2 regions of the Actinomyces qiguomingii genome follow, and region 2 is predicted to be linked to the other one. Evidence: riboswitches for the same ligand, from Rfam matches in the RefSeq annotation. Region 2 holds a riboswitch; the other holds the start of a gene.
The links. A riboswitch is a leader RNA that binds a small molecule or an ion and turns the genes downstream of it on or off. The one in region 2 is predicted to bind S-adenosylmethionine.

Region 1 (8,858 bases), 1.4 Mb from region 2:
ACGCATGGTGCAGGCGCCGGTGCCGGCCTTCGGCGTCGTCGTCCACGAGGCCGATGACCTCACCGTCCGCCTGGAGGTGCGGCCACGCGGAGGCGGCCAGGGCTATGACGTCATGGACTGGTCGCGCGAGCAGGTCGCCCACGACGTCCTGGACCACTACGAGCGGTGGCTGGAGTACCTGGGCGCCGCCGAAACCGTCTGAGCGCCCCTCATCCGGGAGTGATTCCTTTAGGCTTGACCCATGCGCCTGCACGTTGCCGATCATCCGCTCATCGATCACAAACTCTCTGTTCTGCGCGACGAGAAGACGCCCTCGGCGGTCTTCCGGCAGCTCGTCGACGAGCTGGTGACCCTCTTGGCCTACGAGGCCACCCGGGACGTACGCACCGAGGAGGTCCGCATCAAGACGCCGGTGGCGGAGACGAGCTGCCGTCGTCTGGCCGAGCCGCGCCCCATCGTGGTTCCGATCCTGCGCGCCGGGCTGGGCATGCTCGAGGGCATGACCCGGCTGCTGCCCACCGCCGAGGTCGGTTTCCTGGGCATGAAGCGCAACGAGGACACCCTGGAGGTTGAGACCTACGCCAATCGTCTGCCCGACGACCTGTCGGGTCGCCAGTGCTTCGTCGTCGACCCCATGCTGGCAACCGGCCACACCCTCGTGGCCGCCATCAACTACCTTCTGGAGCGCGGCGCACGCGATGTCACCGCCATCTGCCTGATCGCCGCACCGGAGGGAATCGCCACCCTGGAGGCGGCCATCGGTGAGCGCGCCGAGGTAACCGTGGTCGCCGCCGCCCGAGACGAGCGCCTCAACGAGCACGCCTATATCGTGCCCGGACTGGGCGACGCCGGTGACCGCCTGTACGGCATCGTGGACTGAAGACGTCCCACCGCCCGACATAACGCCGCCGAATCGGCGGACTGATCAAGCTCGACCCTCACTTCTACCCGCTCCCACGAACAATTAGCATCGAGTCATGAGTTCTCAGACGGCGTCGCCCGGACGGTCCGCATCCCCTCCCGTGGGGCCGGACCGGCTCGGCCCGCGAGCCATCGGCGCCGCCATCGCAGCCGGACTACTCGCATTCGGCGCCGTACTGGGCGGCGGCCTGGCACTGGGCGGCGGCACCGACTACTCGATTCCTCCGCCCACCGACCTGGTCACCTACATCTCACCGTCCCCGGCCTGGACCGCCGGGGCAGAGCAGACCTGGACCACCACCGTGGCCGCCAACGCGCAAGTAATAGCCGTGCCGGGCCACCTACTGACCCTGGAGACCGGGGACAATCCCGCCGATGCGACCCTCACGGCGTATGCGCTGTCCGATTCGGGTGCGACCGAGTCCTGGTCGGCTCAGGTAGACGCCTCTACTGATGCGGGGGACACGAGCGACGACTTCGACATCCCCATGAAGCCCGCCTACCTCATGTGGGGGAAGAACACTCTCATCCACGACACCACCTTGTACGACCTGGACACCGGCGAAACCCGCGAGGCTCCCTGGTCCTCCAGCGACGGCGTGATGATCGCCGACGACGTCGCCATCGCCTGCGCCTCCGGCGGCGAGTGCACCGCGTACCGAGAGGACCAGCCGGATACAGCGCAGTGGACCGCAACCATGGAGTACCCCAAGCGCTACTTCCAGTACGCGTCGAACTTCTACCAAACTGTATTTGTACGTGATGGGCAACGGTACTGCATTCTCGGGAACCGCACTATACATAACATCGACACCGGCGAGCGGGTTCCCCTTACCATCCCGATCCCGGAGGAGAACATCGCCGGGTACGCCACTTATGCGGCAACCGATGGTTGGATGATTTATCTGACCGAGTTCGGCGACCGGAACACTGTTTACGCATTTCCCCCTGAGGGCGGCGAACCAATCGACTCCTATGCGGACAGCGCGACCCTGGCCAATAACCAGTCGGTTGTCAACATTTACAGGGCACGTTCGCAGGCGGAGCTTAAGGAACGGTTCGCCAACGGCTCAACCGAGACCTTGCTCGGCATAGTGAACCGCGATGACAGCAACTGCGCCCAGTCGGTTGACGTCATTGACAAACGAACGATTGAGGTTACGCAGTTCACCGACGACCTCTCCTGCCTGTCAGCAATCCACGTCTCTGAGGACCGCACCGTGATGACGGCCGGACTCGGAGCCGCCGACGCCCAGGATGTTCTGACCTTCCGCCTGATGTACAACGCCGATACCGGAGAGCAGATCACCTTCCCCGGCATGGACCCTGACTCCGGCGCCCTCTTCGACCTGGTAGCCACCGACTACGCCATCGGCTACGACCCGCCCACCGGCACGCTGACAGGCTACCGCCCCGCAGGTTGAATCCTTCACGGATAAGGGGGCAAACGGGTACCTCTCCCCGTCATCATCACTTCTACCGCGCCGCCGAACTGCCTACCATCAAAGACATGACTCCCCCGACGCCACTGCCCGGCCCGTCCGGCCTGTCGCCCACAGCACCGGAGCCGCTGGGCGCGCGGGCAATCGCGACTGCCGTCCTGGCGGCGGTGCTGACCTTCAGCCTCATTGTTGGCGGCGCCCTGGCCCTGGCCCGGGGCAAGAACTACGCAGCACTCGCGGAACCGAATCAACTCGCGATCACCGGCCCCTCCTCGGAATGGACCAATGGTGCCGAGCGAACCTGGACCACAACCGTGGCCGCCAACGCGCAGGTCATGACCGTGCCGGGCCATCTGCTCACCCTGGACACCGGCGACGACCCCGCCGCTTCCACGCTTACCGCATATGACCTGACCGATTCGGGCGTAACGGAGTCCTGGTCTGCAACCGTTGACGCAACCAACGATTCCGGCGATACGAGCGACGACTTCGACATCCCCATGAAGCCCGCATACCTCCTCTGGGGAAACAACACCCTCATCCACGACACCACCTTGTACGACCTGGATACCGGCGAAACCCGCGAGGCCAAATGGTCCTCCAGTGACGGCGTCCTCATAGCGGACGACATCGCCATCGCCTGCACCTCCGAAAACAAATGCACCGGTTATCAAGAGGACGCCCCAGACACCCCGCTGTGGACGACGAGCACCGATTATGCCGCCGACTACCTACGCGCCCAGTCCGCTCATTACGCGACAGTGTTCCCGCACGGCGATCAACGCTACTGCAATATCAGTTACCGCGAGATCTACAATATCGACACCGGTGAAAAAGTCCAGCTCAACCTGCCCCTGTCTCCTGACAATATCCGCAGCTACGCGGCCTACGGTGCGAGTGACGGATGGTTCATCGTACTCACCGACACCTCCGACCGATCCGTGGTTTACACCTACGACCTTGATGGGGGCGAGCCGACGGATTCTTACGATGAGCAGTTCGACACCCCCCGGTATTCATGGGTGGTTCCCGTGTTCGGATCGCTTTCACTCGCCGAGTTCAGGACACGCTTCGCCGACAATTCTCTGGATACCGTACTCGGCATAGTCAACGCCGATGAGGACCGTTGCGCCAAGTCAGTCGATATCACCTACGGGCGCACAATCGAACTTCCGAACTCGGCCGACGGCCCGTCCTGCCTGTCCGCTATCCGAATCGCTGCGGACCGCTCCGTCATGACGGCCGGGCCAAGAGTCACCGACTCCCAGGACATCCAGACCTTCCGCCTGATGTACAACGCCGATACCGGGGAGCAGATCACCTTCCCCGGCATGGACCCTGACTCCGGCGCCCTCTTCGACCTGGTCGCCACCGACTACGCCATCGGCTATGACCCGCCCACCGGCACGCTGACAGGTTACCGCCCCGCTTCCTGATCTCTGGAGTCAGGAGGCGGGGCGGCACGACGATCGGCGGGCTCCAGCTCAGAAGGCGGGAACCACCGACTCGTCGGTCCAGGTCTGCTCAATGTAAGCGCGCAGCTCCTCGGTGTTCAGCAGTCCGGCGAGCTTGACCAGGTGCTCGTTGTCCTTGTCGGCACTGCGCACCACGAGCTGGTTGGCGTAGGGGGATTCCCCACTGGGCTCCAGGACGAGCGCATCCGCGCTGGGGTTCAGGCCTGCGGCAAGCGCGAAATTGCCGTTGATGACAGCCAACTCGGAATCAGCCATCGAGATGGGCGTCTGCGCGCCGTCGACCGGGATCAGCTCGAACTTCTTGGGGTTCTCGGTCACGTCCAGGGTGGTGGGCATCTCGACGTCGGGGTCGAGCGTGATCAGGCCGGCGGACTCCAGCAGTTTCAGGCCGCGGGCGGTGTTGGCGGGGTCGTTGTTGAGCACGATCGTGCCGCCCTCGGCGGCCTCGTCAACCGAGCTGTAGCCCTTGTCGGTGTAGATACCCATGGGTTCGATGTGCACGTCGGCAATGGCCACCAAGTCGTAGCCCTTCTCCTCGTTCTGCTGCTCCAGGAAGTTGGGGGTCTGGAAGAAGTTCGCCGCCAGGGAGCCGTCGCTGAGCGAGGCATTGGGGATGTCGTAGTCCTCGATTTCTACGATGTCAAGGCTGAGTCCGGCGTCGGCGGCGAGGTTGTCCTGCACCCACTGGAGGATCTGAGCGTGGGGCTGGGAGGTCGCGCCGATGGAGATGGTGGCCGTGTCGCCGTCGACGCTGATGCCGTCGACTCCCCCGGAGTTGCCGGAGCAGGCGGACAGGGTCAGGGCGACGGCGGAGGCGACGCCGCCCACGAGGGCACTGCGGCGGGAAATGGTGAAGTTCATGACTGTGGTTCCTTGTCTTGAAGTCGTCAAAGCCGCGCGAATTCGGTTGCGGGCGCCGACGCGCGCGGCGGAGGCGTCGGCGCGAAGTCTTGTGAGCCGAGCCGTCGGGGCCTCGCCCCGGGACTCCGGCTGGTCGAGGCTCAGCGGTGGTCGACCAGCCGGCTGAGCATGTCGCCACACACCTGGATGACGGCGACCACGAACACGATCAGGACGACGACGATCACCATGACGTCTGAGGCGTTCTGCCGGTAGCCGTACTGAATGGCCAGGTCGCCCAGGCCGCCGCCGCCCACGGTCCCGGCCATAGCGGTGTAACCCAGCAGCGTGATAACGGTGACCGTGGCGGACTGAATGAGGGTGGGCAGGGCCTCGCGGACCAGCACGCCCCAGGTGATCTGGCGGTTGGAGGCTCCCATCATGAGGGCCGCCTCGACCTTGCCGTGGTCGACGTCGTTGATGGCGGTCTCCACCAGGCGCGCATAGAAGGGGATCGCGCCGACGGTCAGCGGCACGCAGGCCGCCCCCCAACCCAGGGAGGTGCCCACGAGCATGCGGGTGAAGGGGATCAGCGCCACCATGAGGATGATGAAGGGCATGGAACGCCCAAGGTTGACGATCTGGGAGAGCGCCTCGTACACGACCCGGTTGCTGTGCTGACCACGCTTGCCGGTGGTGACCAGCGCCAGCCCCAGCAGTAGACCGAGCCCGATGGTCAGGGCCCCGGATACGCCCAGCATCTGGAAGGTCTCCAGGGTGGCGGGTCCGAGTTTGCGCTGGATGGCGGGATTGTTGAACCAGGTGTTGTCACCCGAGGCGGCCGCGGCGATCGCCTCCACGGAGGCTGTCAGAGTGTTCATGCGCGTACCTCCGCGGTAACGCCCGCTTCACGCAGGGCGGTGAGTGCGCCCGGCGCCTGTTCGGCGGGGACGGTAAGTGCCAGGCGACCGACCTGGGCGGTTCCGAGTGTCTCGAACAGGCCGCCGGCGACGTCGGCGCCCCGTTCGGCGGCCAGTGCCAGCACCTGGGCGGCGGCAGGCTGCCCGGGGTGGGCGGTCAGGGCCACGTCAATGACGACGTCGCCGTCGGGCAGGGCCCCATCCGGGACCTCGGGGGCAGGGACGAGTTCATGGGACAGGCGGGAGCCGACGTCGGAGACCACCTGTTCAATGGGACCGGACTCCACGATGCGACCGGCTTCAAGCAGGCTTACGGAGTCACAGATCTGGCGGACCACGCTCATCTCATGAGTGATGATCACGACGGTGACACCGAGCCGGTCGCGCACGTCCCGTATCAGTCTGAGGATTTGACGGGTGGTTTCCGGGTCCAGCGCGCTGGTGGGCTCATCGCACAGCAGCACCTGCGGCTGGTCCGCCAGCGCCCGGGCGATTCCGACGCGCTGCTGCTGACCGCCGGAGAGCTGGGAGGGGTAGGAGAATCCGCGGTCGGCCAGGCCCACCAGATCGAGCATGCGCACGACCGTGTCGTGCCGCTGCCCCTTGGGCACCCCCGCAAGCGCCAAGGGGTAGGCGATGTTCTGGGCGGTGGTGCGCGAGTCGAGCAGGTTCGCATGCTGGAAGACCATGCCGATGGCACGGCGGGCGTCACGCAGGCTACGAGTGGACAGCGCGGTCATATCCTGACCGGCCACACGCACCTCACCGTAGGAGGGGCGTTCCAAGGTGGTCAGGCAGCGCACCAGGGTGGACTTGCCAGCGCCGGAGGTGCCGACGATGCCGTGAATGGAGCCCGCTTGCACCTCCAGGTTCACCCCGTCCAAGGCGCGTACGGTGCTGCCGTCACGCAGCTTGTACACCTTGTGGACGTCGCGCAGCGAGATCATGGGCTCCTGGGCGGCGGAGGCGGTCGCGGCACCGGAAGGCGCGGCGGCGCCGCCCGGGGCTGGGTCCTGGGATGCAGGTGGCTGCGTCACGTGGTCCTCCATCGGTCCTGGCGGTAGCACCCTCTCCGCGAACGGGGGTTGCTGCAACGTCGATGAGCCAGGTCTCTCGGTTGCTCTGGATGGTCGCCGCCCACACTAAATGGCCAGCGGCGTCCGGGGCAAGCCGTAGGACAAAAACGATGCGCGCATCACTGCACCGAGTTCGGTCGACGTTACCGCCGAGTTCGGTCGATATGACCATCGAGATCGGTCGATATGACCATCGAGATCGGCTGGCGCCTCCGAATCGGAGCCGGCGAACCGCCCGACCGGGCGCCGTCGTCCGTGACAGGATTCCGCCATGGCATCCACGACCGAGACGACGCCGGGCCAGCAGCCGGACCCGCCCACCACCCCGCTCTCCCCCGCCGCCGGGAGGACCTCCCAGCCGGTGCCCGACATTCTGGGCGAACCCTGGGTGGCACGCACCATCCCGGTCACCGATTCGCCCGCCGCACCGGGAGCGGATCACGCCGTGCTCGTCCATCAGCGCGGTGCCATCCCAACGCCTGAACCGAAAGGGCAGTCGCCCGCCCCCCGGCATGCACGCGCCGTGCTGTACCTGCACGGACGTAATGACTACTTCTTCCAGACCTGGCTGGCCGACGCCTTCCTCACGGCGGGCTACGAGTTCTATGCGCTGGAACTGCGCGCCTGCGGCCGTGCGGGCGTGGACTACTGGTCTCCCCACGACGTGCGCGACCTGCGGGTGCACGACGAGGAGATCGCCGAGGCGCTGCACATCATCCGCGGCGAGCACGGACATTCCACGGTTGTACTCAACGGCCACTCCACCGGCGGGTTGCAGGCGGTGATCTGGGCCGGAGACCACCCCGGATCGGTGGACGCCGTCGCTCTCAACTCCCCTTGGTTGCAGCTGAATTCCTCCGGCCTGGTGCGCTCCTACGGCTCGGCCTTCGTCGACCTGCTATCCCGCCGCGATCCCGACCGGGTCATCGACAACCCCAACGAGAACAAGGAGCTGGAACCCGCCGAGGCCGCCTCCAAGGCCACGCCCTCCCGGGGCCCCTCCACGGACTGTCCGCACGACGACGCCGCAACCGCCCTGCCGGTAGTCACCGATCCGGGGCCGATTGAGGTTGATATTTACACCCGCACCCTGCATCGCCGCTGGGGCGGGGAATGGGACTGGGACCTGGCGCTGAAGCCCTCGCCGTCGTTCCCGGTGCGAGCCGGCTTCCTGGCGGGCATTCGCCGACTGCAGCGGGAGGTGCGCCACGGCCTTGGCATTGATGTGCCGGTGCTGGTGTGCTGCTCGACGGCGTCGGGCGGGCCGGGCGTTTCCCGCGAGGAGGCGCTGCGCTGCGACACGGTGCTGTCGGTGGACCAGATCTTGGAGCGCTCCCGTTTCCTGGGCGAGGACGTCACGGTGGTGCAGATCCCCGGCGGGGTGCACGACCTGGTGCTTTCCCCTCTGCCGGCGCGTGAGGAGTACCTGGCCACGCTCACCGGCTGGCTGGCCGAGCGGCTGGGCTGAGCCGCGGCCGGACGTCGGGCCGCCCCGGGCCGGGGGCTGGTTGCCGGCGCCCCTTGTTATTGAGCGAACTCGGCCGCCAGCCTCGCCAGCTTGGGGGTGAGGGCGTCACTGACGCGTTCGACGACGTCGAGGGTGTACAGAAAGTCGGCGAGGGTCCCGTACCAGGGGTCGGGCACGTCCAGGCTCGACGGGGAGGCGGGCGTGGCCGTCGTCGTCGGGCCGGCGGGGGCGGTGGGGTCGAACTGGCGGTACATGAGAATGCGGCCCGGGTCGACGTCTAGGCCTGCGGCGCGGCGCGTCAGGGCGCGGTGGTGCGCGGCGGTCATGGCGAGAACGAGGTCGGCGCGGCGTAGTTCGGTGTCACTGATGCGGTGGGCGGCATGCTGGGAGATGACCGCCATAACGGCGCGGGAGGCGGCGTCGCCACCGCCGCCGTAGCCGGCCTCGGACAATACGCGCTGGGCGCGGGGGTCCATGGGGTTGCCGGCCTCCTCGTCGGAGACGCCCGCCGAGGTGACCGCAACGCCCCCGGGGTAGGAGGGGATGCCCGCGGCGGCGAGCCGGTCCACGAGTACGGCGTGGGCCATGGCAGAGCGGCAGATGTTGCCGGTGCACACCATGACGACGCCGTAGGGGCCGGCCGGATCATGCGGCGCGGGCAGGTCGGGGCCTGCGAAGTGGGTCGGCGTGTCCGGGGCGGCGGGCTCGGTGGGGGC
Region 2 (8,858 bases):
CGGCGATCACCCGTTCGGTCCAGGCCGGGTCCTCCAGGGCGGCGGTGCCAAGGTTCACGCGCGCAGCACCGGCGGCCAGGGCGCGCTCCAAAGAGGCGTCGTCGCGAATGCCGCCGGACAGCTCCACGTTCACCTCCACCTCGCCGACGATACGGGCCAGCAGCGAGGCGTTAGTGCCACGTCCGAAGGCCGCATCCAGATCCACCAGGTGAATCCACTGGGCACCGGCCACAGCCCAGTCCCGGGCCGCATCAATGGGGTTGCCGTAATCGGTTTCGCTTCCGGCCTCGCCCCGCAGCAGCCGGACGGCCTTCCCGTAGGCAACGTCTACGGCAGGTAGAAGAGTAAGCATGGGCGGTCTCCTTGGAGTGGCGGCTGCGCGCACGGTGCGCGCAGCACAGGGTTCAGAGGGTGGTCAACCAGTTACGCAGCAGCTGTGCACCGGCGTCGCCAGATTTCTCCGGATGGAACTGCGTAGCGGTCAGCGGCCCGTTCTCCACCGCGGCCACGAAGTCCTCGCCGTGGGTGGCCCAGGTGGTGCGGGGCGGGCAGGTGCGCCCAGGACCGAGCAGCTCGGCGGGATCAGTTTTGGCTGCATAGGAGTGGACGAAGTAGAAGTGTTCGGAACCGTCGGCGTCACTCAGACCGTCGAACAGGACGCTGTCGGCCGGCGGGCGGACCCGACTCCAGCCCATGTGGGGGACGATGTCCGCATTGAGGCGGGAGACGGTGCCAGGCCACTGGGCCAGGCCGGTAACCAACTGGTCCCCCAAATCCTCGGCGTGCTCGGTGGATGCCTCGAACATGACCTGCATGCCCACGCAGATGCCCAGCACCGGCCTGCCGCCAGCAAGTCTGCGGTCTATCAGCCCGGGGGCGTTAACGTCGCGCAACTGCTTCATCACCGCCGCGAAGGCGCCAACGCCGGGCACCACCAGCCCATCGGCGTTCTCAACCGCGCAGGCATCCGCCGTCAACTCCACGTCCGCTCCGACGCGCTCAAGAGCGCGCACGGCCGAACGCACATTCCCACTTCCGTAGGCCAGGACGACGACGTGTGCTTGCCTCACGGGCACACCCTACCCATCTGCTGCGCCGGGAAGGCCATCGGTATCAGCTACTGGTCTGATCATCGTCGTGACCCCTATCGCCCCTGCCACGGGGCCGCAAGCCGCGACCGAACCAGCGGATGATCCGCCCCGGCTTGACATCACTGGTGCTGATGGCGCCCGCCACACTCTGTGCCTGGGTAACGCCCAGCAGAATGTCCTCCAACTCCTGGTCCGCAGATGCCAGCAACAGCCCGGCACTGGTCTCCTCCGCCGCCTCTCCGTTGTAGTACCGGCGGGCGGTGATGGTGCCCGACAGTCCGGATTCAACGCCGGCGTCGGTAGCCAGGTCCGCAGTCATGAGCACTACGCCGGCGCGGCTGAGGCGGGACAGGGCCCCGGCCAGCTCGGCGGCCTCGGCAGGTTCGGTGTCGGCGCCGCCCAGAAGCTCGGCGATATCCCACTGGGCATGTGCGGACACGAACTCCTTGACCGCGATGGCGCCGCTGGAGGTGGGCACCACCGTGCAATCCAGGCCTGAGGCCGCGCACAGGTGCGCAAGCGCCTCGGCGCTGGCCAGCGGGGTCAGCACCACAGCGACCTTGACCGCCCTGGGCCGGGAGTCAGCTCCAGAGTCGGCATCCAGAGCGGCAGCCAGGGCCTGGACCTCGGCCAGCTGCTCGGGGGTCAGCCCGGCCTCATCTGCGCAGTCCGCAGAATCAGCGGTGCCGGGCACCCCGTAAATGTTGTGGGGCACGTCCTTGGGAGAGACCGGTCCGGTGTCTTCTGGCATGCCAGTGCCATCGGAAGAATCCTCGCCGTCGGCTCCCGGGGGTGCAGGCAAGTCGGAGGGAAAATCGATTCCCTCCATAATCGCGGCGAACTCGGCGTCGATGTCTGGATCGTCGTCACCCCGGCCACCCGGGTTGGAGATGTGGTCGTCATGCATCACAGGGCGCCTTTGGTTGAAGGGATGTCGTCGACGCGCGGGTCGGGTTCGACGGCAGCGCGCAGGGCACGGGCCAGGGCCTTAAATTCGGCTTCGGCGATATGGTGGGGGTCGCGTCCAGAGACGACGCGCACATGTAGGCAGATACCGGCGTGGTAGGCGATCGCCTCCAGGCAGTGGCGGACCATGGAACCGGTGAAGTGGCCGCCTATGAGGTGGTGTACAAAGGCCTCGGACTCGCCGTCATGCACCAGGTAGGGGCGGCCGGACAGGTCCACAACGGCCTGTGCCAGCGCCTCGTCCAGCGGCACAAGGGCGTCTCCGAAGCGCTTGATGCCGCGTTTGTCCCCCAGGGCGGTCTTGAGAGCCTCGCCGATGCAGATGGCGGTGTCCTCCACCGTGTGGTGCACGTCGATGTCGGTATCCCCGGTGGCACGCACCGTCAGGTCGATCAGCGAGTGCTTGCCCAGGGCGGTGAGCATATGGTCGTAGAAGGGAACGGTGGTCGATATATCGGTCCTGCCGGTGCCATCCAGGTCGACTTCGACCACGACGGAGGACTCACTGGTGCTGCGTTGTATGCGCGCGGTGCGGTTCATGCGTTCTTCTCCTGGTTGACCTTGGTGTGGTTGGCCTCATTCCCGGATCGCCTGGTCGTGGTTCCGGTGACTGCCAGCAAAGCGGTGCGGAACCGCTCCATCTCCTCCGGGGTGCCCACACACACCCGCAGGTACCCCTCGGGACCGACCACGCGGATTAGGACTCCGCGCTCCAGCAGTCCCCGCCAAACCGCCTCCCGATCGGCAAAGGGGCCGAACAGGACGAAGTTCGCGTCGGATTCGTGGGCGATCCAGCCGCATGCACGCAACCAATCCACCAGGGCGTCGCGTTCGTCACGCAGGGAGGCGACCTGACTCATCAGCTCCTCGCGGTGGTCCAGTGCCGCCAGGGCGGCCGCCTGAGACAGTGCGGACAGGTGGTAGGGCAGGCGCACGATGCGCAGCATGTCCACCAGTTCACGCGAAGCGGCCAGATACCCCAGCCGCAGTCCGGCCATGCCGAAAGCCTTGCTCATGGTGCGGGTAACGGCCAGATGCGGGTGCCGGGGGGCGCCGTCGGCCTCGGTGAGCGTGAGCAGTTCCAGGGCGCTGGGCACGCCGGGCCGCCGGAACTCCCCGTAGGCCTCATCGATCACCACCACGCAGTCGCAGGGCCCGGAGCCGTCGGCGCTATCTGCGGGGCCGCGTCCGCGGGCGGCCTCCAATATGGCAACCACGTCCGCCTGCGGCAGGGCGGTGCCGGTGGGGTTGTTGGGGCTGGCCAAGATGACGACTGCGGGGCGCTCCGCCTCAATGGTAGCGGCCACGGCGTCTATATCCAGGGTAAAGTCCTCCCGCCTGGGCCCGGCCACATAGCGGGTGAAGGTATTGCGGGCGTACTCGGGATACATGGAGTAGGTGGGTGTGAAGGACAAGCAGGTGTGACCCGGCCCGCCGAAGGCCTGCAGCACGTGCGTCATGACCTCATTGGAACCATTGGCCGCCCAGATCTGCTCCCGGTCCAGGAGCACACCGGACTCCACATCCAGGTATTCGGCCAGGGCGGCGCGCAGGGCGGGCAGGTCCCGCTCCGGGTAGCGGTTGAGCCCGGCGGCCGCCTCACTGACCGCCGCGGCGATGTCTGCTATCACCGTGGGACTGGGCGGGTAGGGGTTCTCGTTGACGTTCAGGCGCACCGGCACGTCCAATTCGGGGGCGCCGTACGGTTCGCAGCCGCGTAGCTCGGGCCGCAGCGGGAGCACTGTCACGGGGTGAGAGTCTACGCGGATTCCAGGTGCGATCACCCCGGCGTGACAGCCAAGTCGACGGTCGTGGTCTGTGCGTCGTCATCTTGCGCCATGCGTGGGCGCATCAGACGGATCAGGGGGTCAAGAGTCAGTCCCTGGACGATTAGCGACCCGCCGGACACCAGCAGCGCCACCAGCAGCAGCAGCGGCCGCGCAGGCGTTGACAGCGGCAGAGTCTGGGCGGCCGCCAGGGTGACGGCGCCACGCATCCCGGCCCAGATGATGACGGCGCCCTCACGGGGCCCCAGTGGCTCGGACGTGAAGTACTCCAGGCGGCGACTACGGCGTCGGCGCACCCAGCCCAGCCACACCAGCATCGGAGCAACGAATACCAGGCGCACCAGCACAGTCAACACCCAGGCGCTGACGGCGAGGATGACGGCGGTGCGCGCGCCGTATCCGACCTCGGCCACCTCCTGCACGATCCCGTAGGCCTGCAGCCCCATAAACAGGAAGACGCCGCCCTCAAGAATCAACTCGATGGTGCGCCAATTGTGCCGGGCGTTCACGCGGTGCACCGGCGACAACAGCCACGGGCCCCGATAGGAGGTGATCAGGCCGGCGACCACCGCCGCCACCAGGCCGGAGCCGCCCAGGTACTCGGCGGGTAGCGACGCCAGGAACGGCACGGTGAAGGACACCACCGTGTCCGCCGTGGACTCGCTGATACGTGCGCGGACACGCACCGCCAACGTCCCGACCGCCCAGCCGATGAATAGTGCCAGCGCCAGCGAGGTCAGGAACTGGGCGGCCAGCGCACCCGGCTCAAGAGAGTCGGTGGAGCGGGCAACCCCCGCGGAAACCGCCGAGGACAACAGGATCAGGGCCGTGGCGTCGTTGAACAGTCCCTCCCCCTCCAGGATCGTGATGATGCGGTCAGTGACACCCAACCCACGCACTATTGCGATGGCCACGGCATCGGTCGGGCTCAGCACCGCCCCCAGGGCAATGGCCCAGGGAAGAGGGATTGCGGGCACCAGCATGTGCGCCACCAGGCCAATCACAACAGCGGACACGGCCACCAGCCCGACCGCCAGGGCGGACACCGAGCGCAACTCTCTACGAAAGTCCGCAACCGGCATCGATACGGCCGTGGAGTACAGCAGTGGCGGCAGCACCGCTTCCAAAACGATCTCCGGATTGAGCTCAATCGCCGTAACGAAGGGCAGGAAGCCGATCCCGATGCCAAGCACCAGAAGCAGCAGGGGCGAAGCCACCCCCACTCTAGGGGCCAGCTGGTTGCATGCGGCGATGACGAGCAGACCCGCCACCGCGATCATCAGCGTCTCCACAGGGGCAGAGCCTAGGGCCCTGCCCCTGTGAAGAGGACTACAAGCGCGTGGACGCCAGCCGAGCGCCCTCCGTCAGGGAGGCGAGCTTGGCCCAGGCGATGTGGGAGTGCACGCGTCCGCCCAGGCCGCAGTCGGTGGAGGCGACTACGCGTTCGGGGCCGACCAGTCGGGCGAAGCGCTCAATGCGGTCGGCAACCAGCTCGGGGTGCTCCAGCACATTGGTGGCGTGGGAGACGATGCCAGGAATCAGGTACTTGCCGTCGGGCAGTTCGGTATCCTGCCAGATCTTCCACTCGTGCTCGTGACGGACGTTGGCTGCCTCGAAGCTCAGCCCGTTGGCGTTCACGGACAGGGCCAGGTCGACGATCTTGTCGAAGCCCAGATCCGTTGAGTGCGGACCGTGCCATGAGCCCCAGCACACGTGATAACGCACCTGCGCGGGATCAATTCCGCGCAGGGCGTGGTTAAGGGCCTCAATGCGCACGGCGGAGAAGCGGCGGTAGTCCTCCAAGGACGGCTCACTGATGAACTGGTCCCAGGACTCGGCCAGGTCGGGGGCGTCGATCTGGACGGTGAGCCCGGCGTCGGTGATCGCCCGGTACTCCTCACGCAGAGCATCGGCCCAGGCCCATACGGCGGCCTCGTCATCCTCGTAGTGGTAATTGCCGACGCGCGCAGCCGACGCCGGGCTGACGGAGGCCAGGAAGCCCTCGTTCAGCGGCTTACCAGCCCGCTCCAGGGCGCGGGTGAGTGCGGCAATGTCACGGGCGACGACGTCCTGTCCTATGTAGCGGATCTCCCCGGTCACCACCGGGAACACCCAGGGGCGCCCTGCGGAGAAGTGGATGCCGGAAGTGGGGTCGGCGTAGGTGTCGGCGAACGCGACCCAGTCACGACGATCCGTCATGGCATCCAGCTCGAGCTTGCCGGCCGGGGTGGGCTTGCGCTCGGGCAGCTGGTCCAGTAGCTCCAGGCCACTGAAGCGGCTGAAAGAGTAGGACCACCAGGCGCCATAGTCGACCTTCTCGGTCATGGCGTGCCCATATTCGCCGTCATTGACGGTCGTCAGCCCGATCTCGGCCTGCCGGGAGACGACGGCGTCGGTCTGCTCGGCGACGATCGTCGCGAGCCCGGCATCGTCCAGCGTGCCGGCCGCGTGCGCGGCATTGGCCTCGAGCAGGGCATCGGTGCGGGGCAGGGAGCCTACATGGGTGGTGCGGATTTGCGTGGCCATTTCAGGTCCTTCCATCGGTCCTGGCGGGAGCACCGCACCGCCGGACGCGAGCCGACGGCGTGGTTGCTGCGGCGTCGACGAGCCAGGTCTCTCAGCCGCTCTGGATGGTGCGCGCACACCATATCAAGATATCCCCGCTTACCGACACCGACGGCGTGGCCGCGCGCCGGGTTGTTGCCATTGCTGCCATTACGGCAACAGTGGGCGGACCGGCTATGCGGACTCCACGCGCGCCGCCGCGACCAGTTCCTGTGAGACCGCCCCGGCCCCGCTCTGCTGCACCGCCGAATCCTCCGTGGCCGCGAGACCGTCGTCCTGCAGGTAGTACCACCACAGTGGGGCGGCCCAGGCGCGCGGCTGTCCGAGAGCGACCGCCGTGAGATGCCGGGCCACTGCATCGCGCCCCGCCCCGGTATCGTCGGCGGAGCCGAACCACCACGGCCCGTCGTCCAGGTCCTGCGCTCCGTAGCCCAGTTCGGTCAGGGCCGTGGGCTTGTCTGCGACCATCCGCCCCAGAACCTCCAGGACCCGCCTGGCCCCGGATCCCAGCGGATGCCACTGCGGGTAGACCGACAGTCCGACGACGTCGGTCAGTTCGGCGAGTTCCCCCTTCAGATTGTTGGCGGTCCAAGACATGACGGACTCGGCGGCCGTCCCCTGTCCGAGCTGGTAGTACACGGTCAGCAAACGGGGCGCGGATGCGGTCGCCGGGGCGGCTGCCAGCGCCCGGGCCGCTTGCAGCGTCCGCTCCACGGCATTGGGGCCGGTCCACTCCCCTGCGAGCTCGTTGCCTATCTCCCACGCATCCGCGTCGGGGAAGGCGGCGACGAGCGCATCGATCCTCCGGGTCCAGGAGGCCTCGTCGAAGTCATTGAGCACCTGCGAGTCACCTATCTGCACCATGATCTGCGCGCCCGCATCGTGGAGTTCGGCCGCACACCGGCGCCATCCCGCCATCTCCTCGGGATCGTCCGTATCGTCTACCACGATCCGCACCAGCGACTGGCGCCCCGCCTCGGTCAGCCTGGCAACGGCCTGCGCGGACTTACCCGGTAGGGGCACGGAGGTGAAGGTCACGCCCAGCATCGCGGCTTCGGGACCCAGCCGGGTCCCGGCCTCATCCTGAGCTATTTGCGCCGTGGTGGCCGCCTCAAGGGCGGCATTGGCCGCCACGGCGCGCTCGGTCGGGGTTGTTGCGGCCTCACAGTTCTGCAGGGCCTGCCCGGTGCGGGTGCGCAAGGCGTCGATCTCCTGCGCCTTAGTCTCGGCAATCGACCGAAGCTGGGTCTGAATCTCCTCCTGTGCCTTATGCAGGCCGCGTGCGGCCAGCTCCGCTAGGGCGTAGCGGCCCGGCCCGGGCAGGTCAGCGAACAGGGCGGAGTATCCGTGACTCGTCGGCCACGACAGGGTCAGGCAAGCTGCGCGGCCCGCCGGCAGCTCCAGGGCAGCCGTGGCCTGGGCGTGCGGCTCCAGGGGAGCCAACTCGATGAGCTCCAACGTGGCGGCATCGAGCAGGGCGTCGTCACGGGTGTCCGCGTCGGCGCCATTGACCTGCAATTCCACCAGGGCATCAAGATCAAGAAGCCTGCCATCGGCCCCGGCGACATCGAGCAGCACTTGCCCGCCTCCGGCCGCCGTCGACGAGGACTCGGGACCGGTTCCGGCTACCGTTATCCCCCTCAGTGAAGCCGCAATCACCGGCAGCAGGGCGGCGGCCCCGACCGACGCCACACCGAGTGCCCCTCGGCGCGACACGCACGCCGATCGCGCCGATTCGTCCCGGGCCTCAACCAGTGAGCCGCAGTCTTCAGGCGACTCGCCGGAATCGTTTCGTGCGATTTCCATCGGTTTCCTCTCAGATCAGATCCGTGGCGGCCACAAAGGTGTACCCCTGCGCCCGCACTCCTTCAACGACCTCTTGCAGGAGCGAGACGTCGTAGTAGGGGTGGAAGAAGAAACTCGCCGTGGCGTGGGTGACGACCAGATTCGCCTGTGCCGCGGCCACGATATCCGCGGGCAGGCGCGGCGGGTGCTGGTTATAGGACTCGAGTTCGACGTTGCCCAGGTTCTCAGGCAGCACATGCGTTCCGTAAGGGTCGTTCACGGCGTATGGGAAGAACTGGCCGTAGTAGTCGAAGTCCCCGCCGCTGCGCCCGGTCAGCAGGCCCCCGTGCAACAGTTCACGCTCATAACGCACCTGGTAGACCTCGTTGATGCCGCGGTATGCGGCGGCCGTGGCCGCGTAGTGGGGTGTTTCAAACACCGTCGGCTCTGGCAGGCCGACCTCAGTGAAGATCGCCCGCCCCTCCAGCACCTCCCGGGTGGCCCAGGCGGCGTCGGTACCGGGCAGCTCACCGCCGATCTGCACCCATGAGTCGTTGGCGCAAGCGACCGCCGGGGCGGTGTTGTCGTTGGTCTGCGTGCACCAGGAGCGAATGAACTCGAAGTCATCCGTGCTGACCCCATTGTACGGATTATCCAGGGTGGA

Region 1: another riboswitch for S-adenosylmethionine. It lies ahead of CWT10_RS15990 (methionine ABC transporter ATP-binding protein); the one in region 2 lies ahead of CWT10_RS09800 (cobalamin-independent methionine synthase II family protein).

What each region holds. Positions count from the first base shown of each region.
Region 1 covers NZ_CP025228.1:3,805,661-3,814,518, forward strand. Annotated here, with positions in the region: gene betT (choline BCCT transporter BetT) at 1-202, shown strand, start outside; gene upp (uracil phosphoribosyltransferase) at 242-880, shown strand; gene CWT10_RS15970 (hypothetical protein) at 978-2,345, shown strand; gene CWT10_RS15975 (hypothetical protein) at 2,432-3,799, shown strand; gene CWT10_RS15980 (MetQ/NlpA family ABC transporter substrate-binding protein) at 3,848-4,699, opposite strand; gene CWT10_RS15985 (methionine ABC transporter permease) at 4,840-5,559, opposite strand; gene CWT10_RS15990 (methionine ABC transporter ATP-binding protein) at 5,556-6,647, opposite strand; SAM riboswitch class I at 6,641-6,731, opposite strand; gene CWT10_RS15995 (alpha/beta hydrolase) at 6,946-8,142, shown strand; gene CWT10_RS16000 (low molecular weight protein-tyrosine-phosphatase) at 8,199-8,858, opposite strand, start outside.
Region 2 covers NZ_CP025228.1:2,357,554-2,366,411, forward strand. Annotated here, with positions in the region: gene priA (bifunctional 1-(5-phosphoribosyl)-5-((5-phosphoribosylamino)methylideneamino)imidazole-4-carboxamide isomerase/phosphoribosylanthranilate isomerase PriA) at 1-352, opposite strand, end outside; gene hisH (imidazole glycerol phosphate synthase subunit HisH) at 405-1,070, opposite strand; gene CWT10_RS09780 (hypothetical protein) at 1,114-1,998, opposite strand; gene hisB (imidazoleglycerol-phosphate dehydratase HisB) at 1,998-2,597, opposite strand; gene CWT10_RS09790 (histidinol-phosphate transaminase) at 2,594-3,805, opposite strand; gene CWT10_RS09795 (cation:proton antiporter) at 3,838-5,136, opposite strand; gene CWT10_RS09800 (cobalamin-independent methionine synthase II family protein) at 5,174-6,370, opposite strand; SAM riboswitch class I at 6,379-6,481, opposite strand; gene CWT10_RS09805 (Tat pathway signal sequence) at 6,584-8,215, opposite strand; gene CWT10_RS09810 (DUF2334 domain-containing protein) at 8,226-8,858, opposite strand, start outside.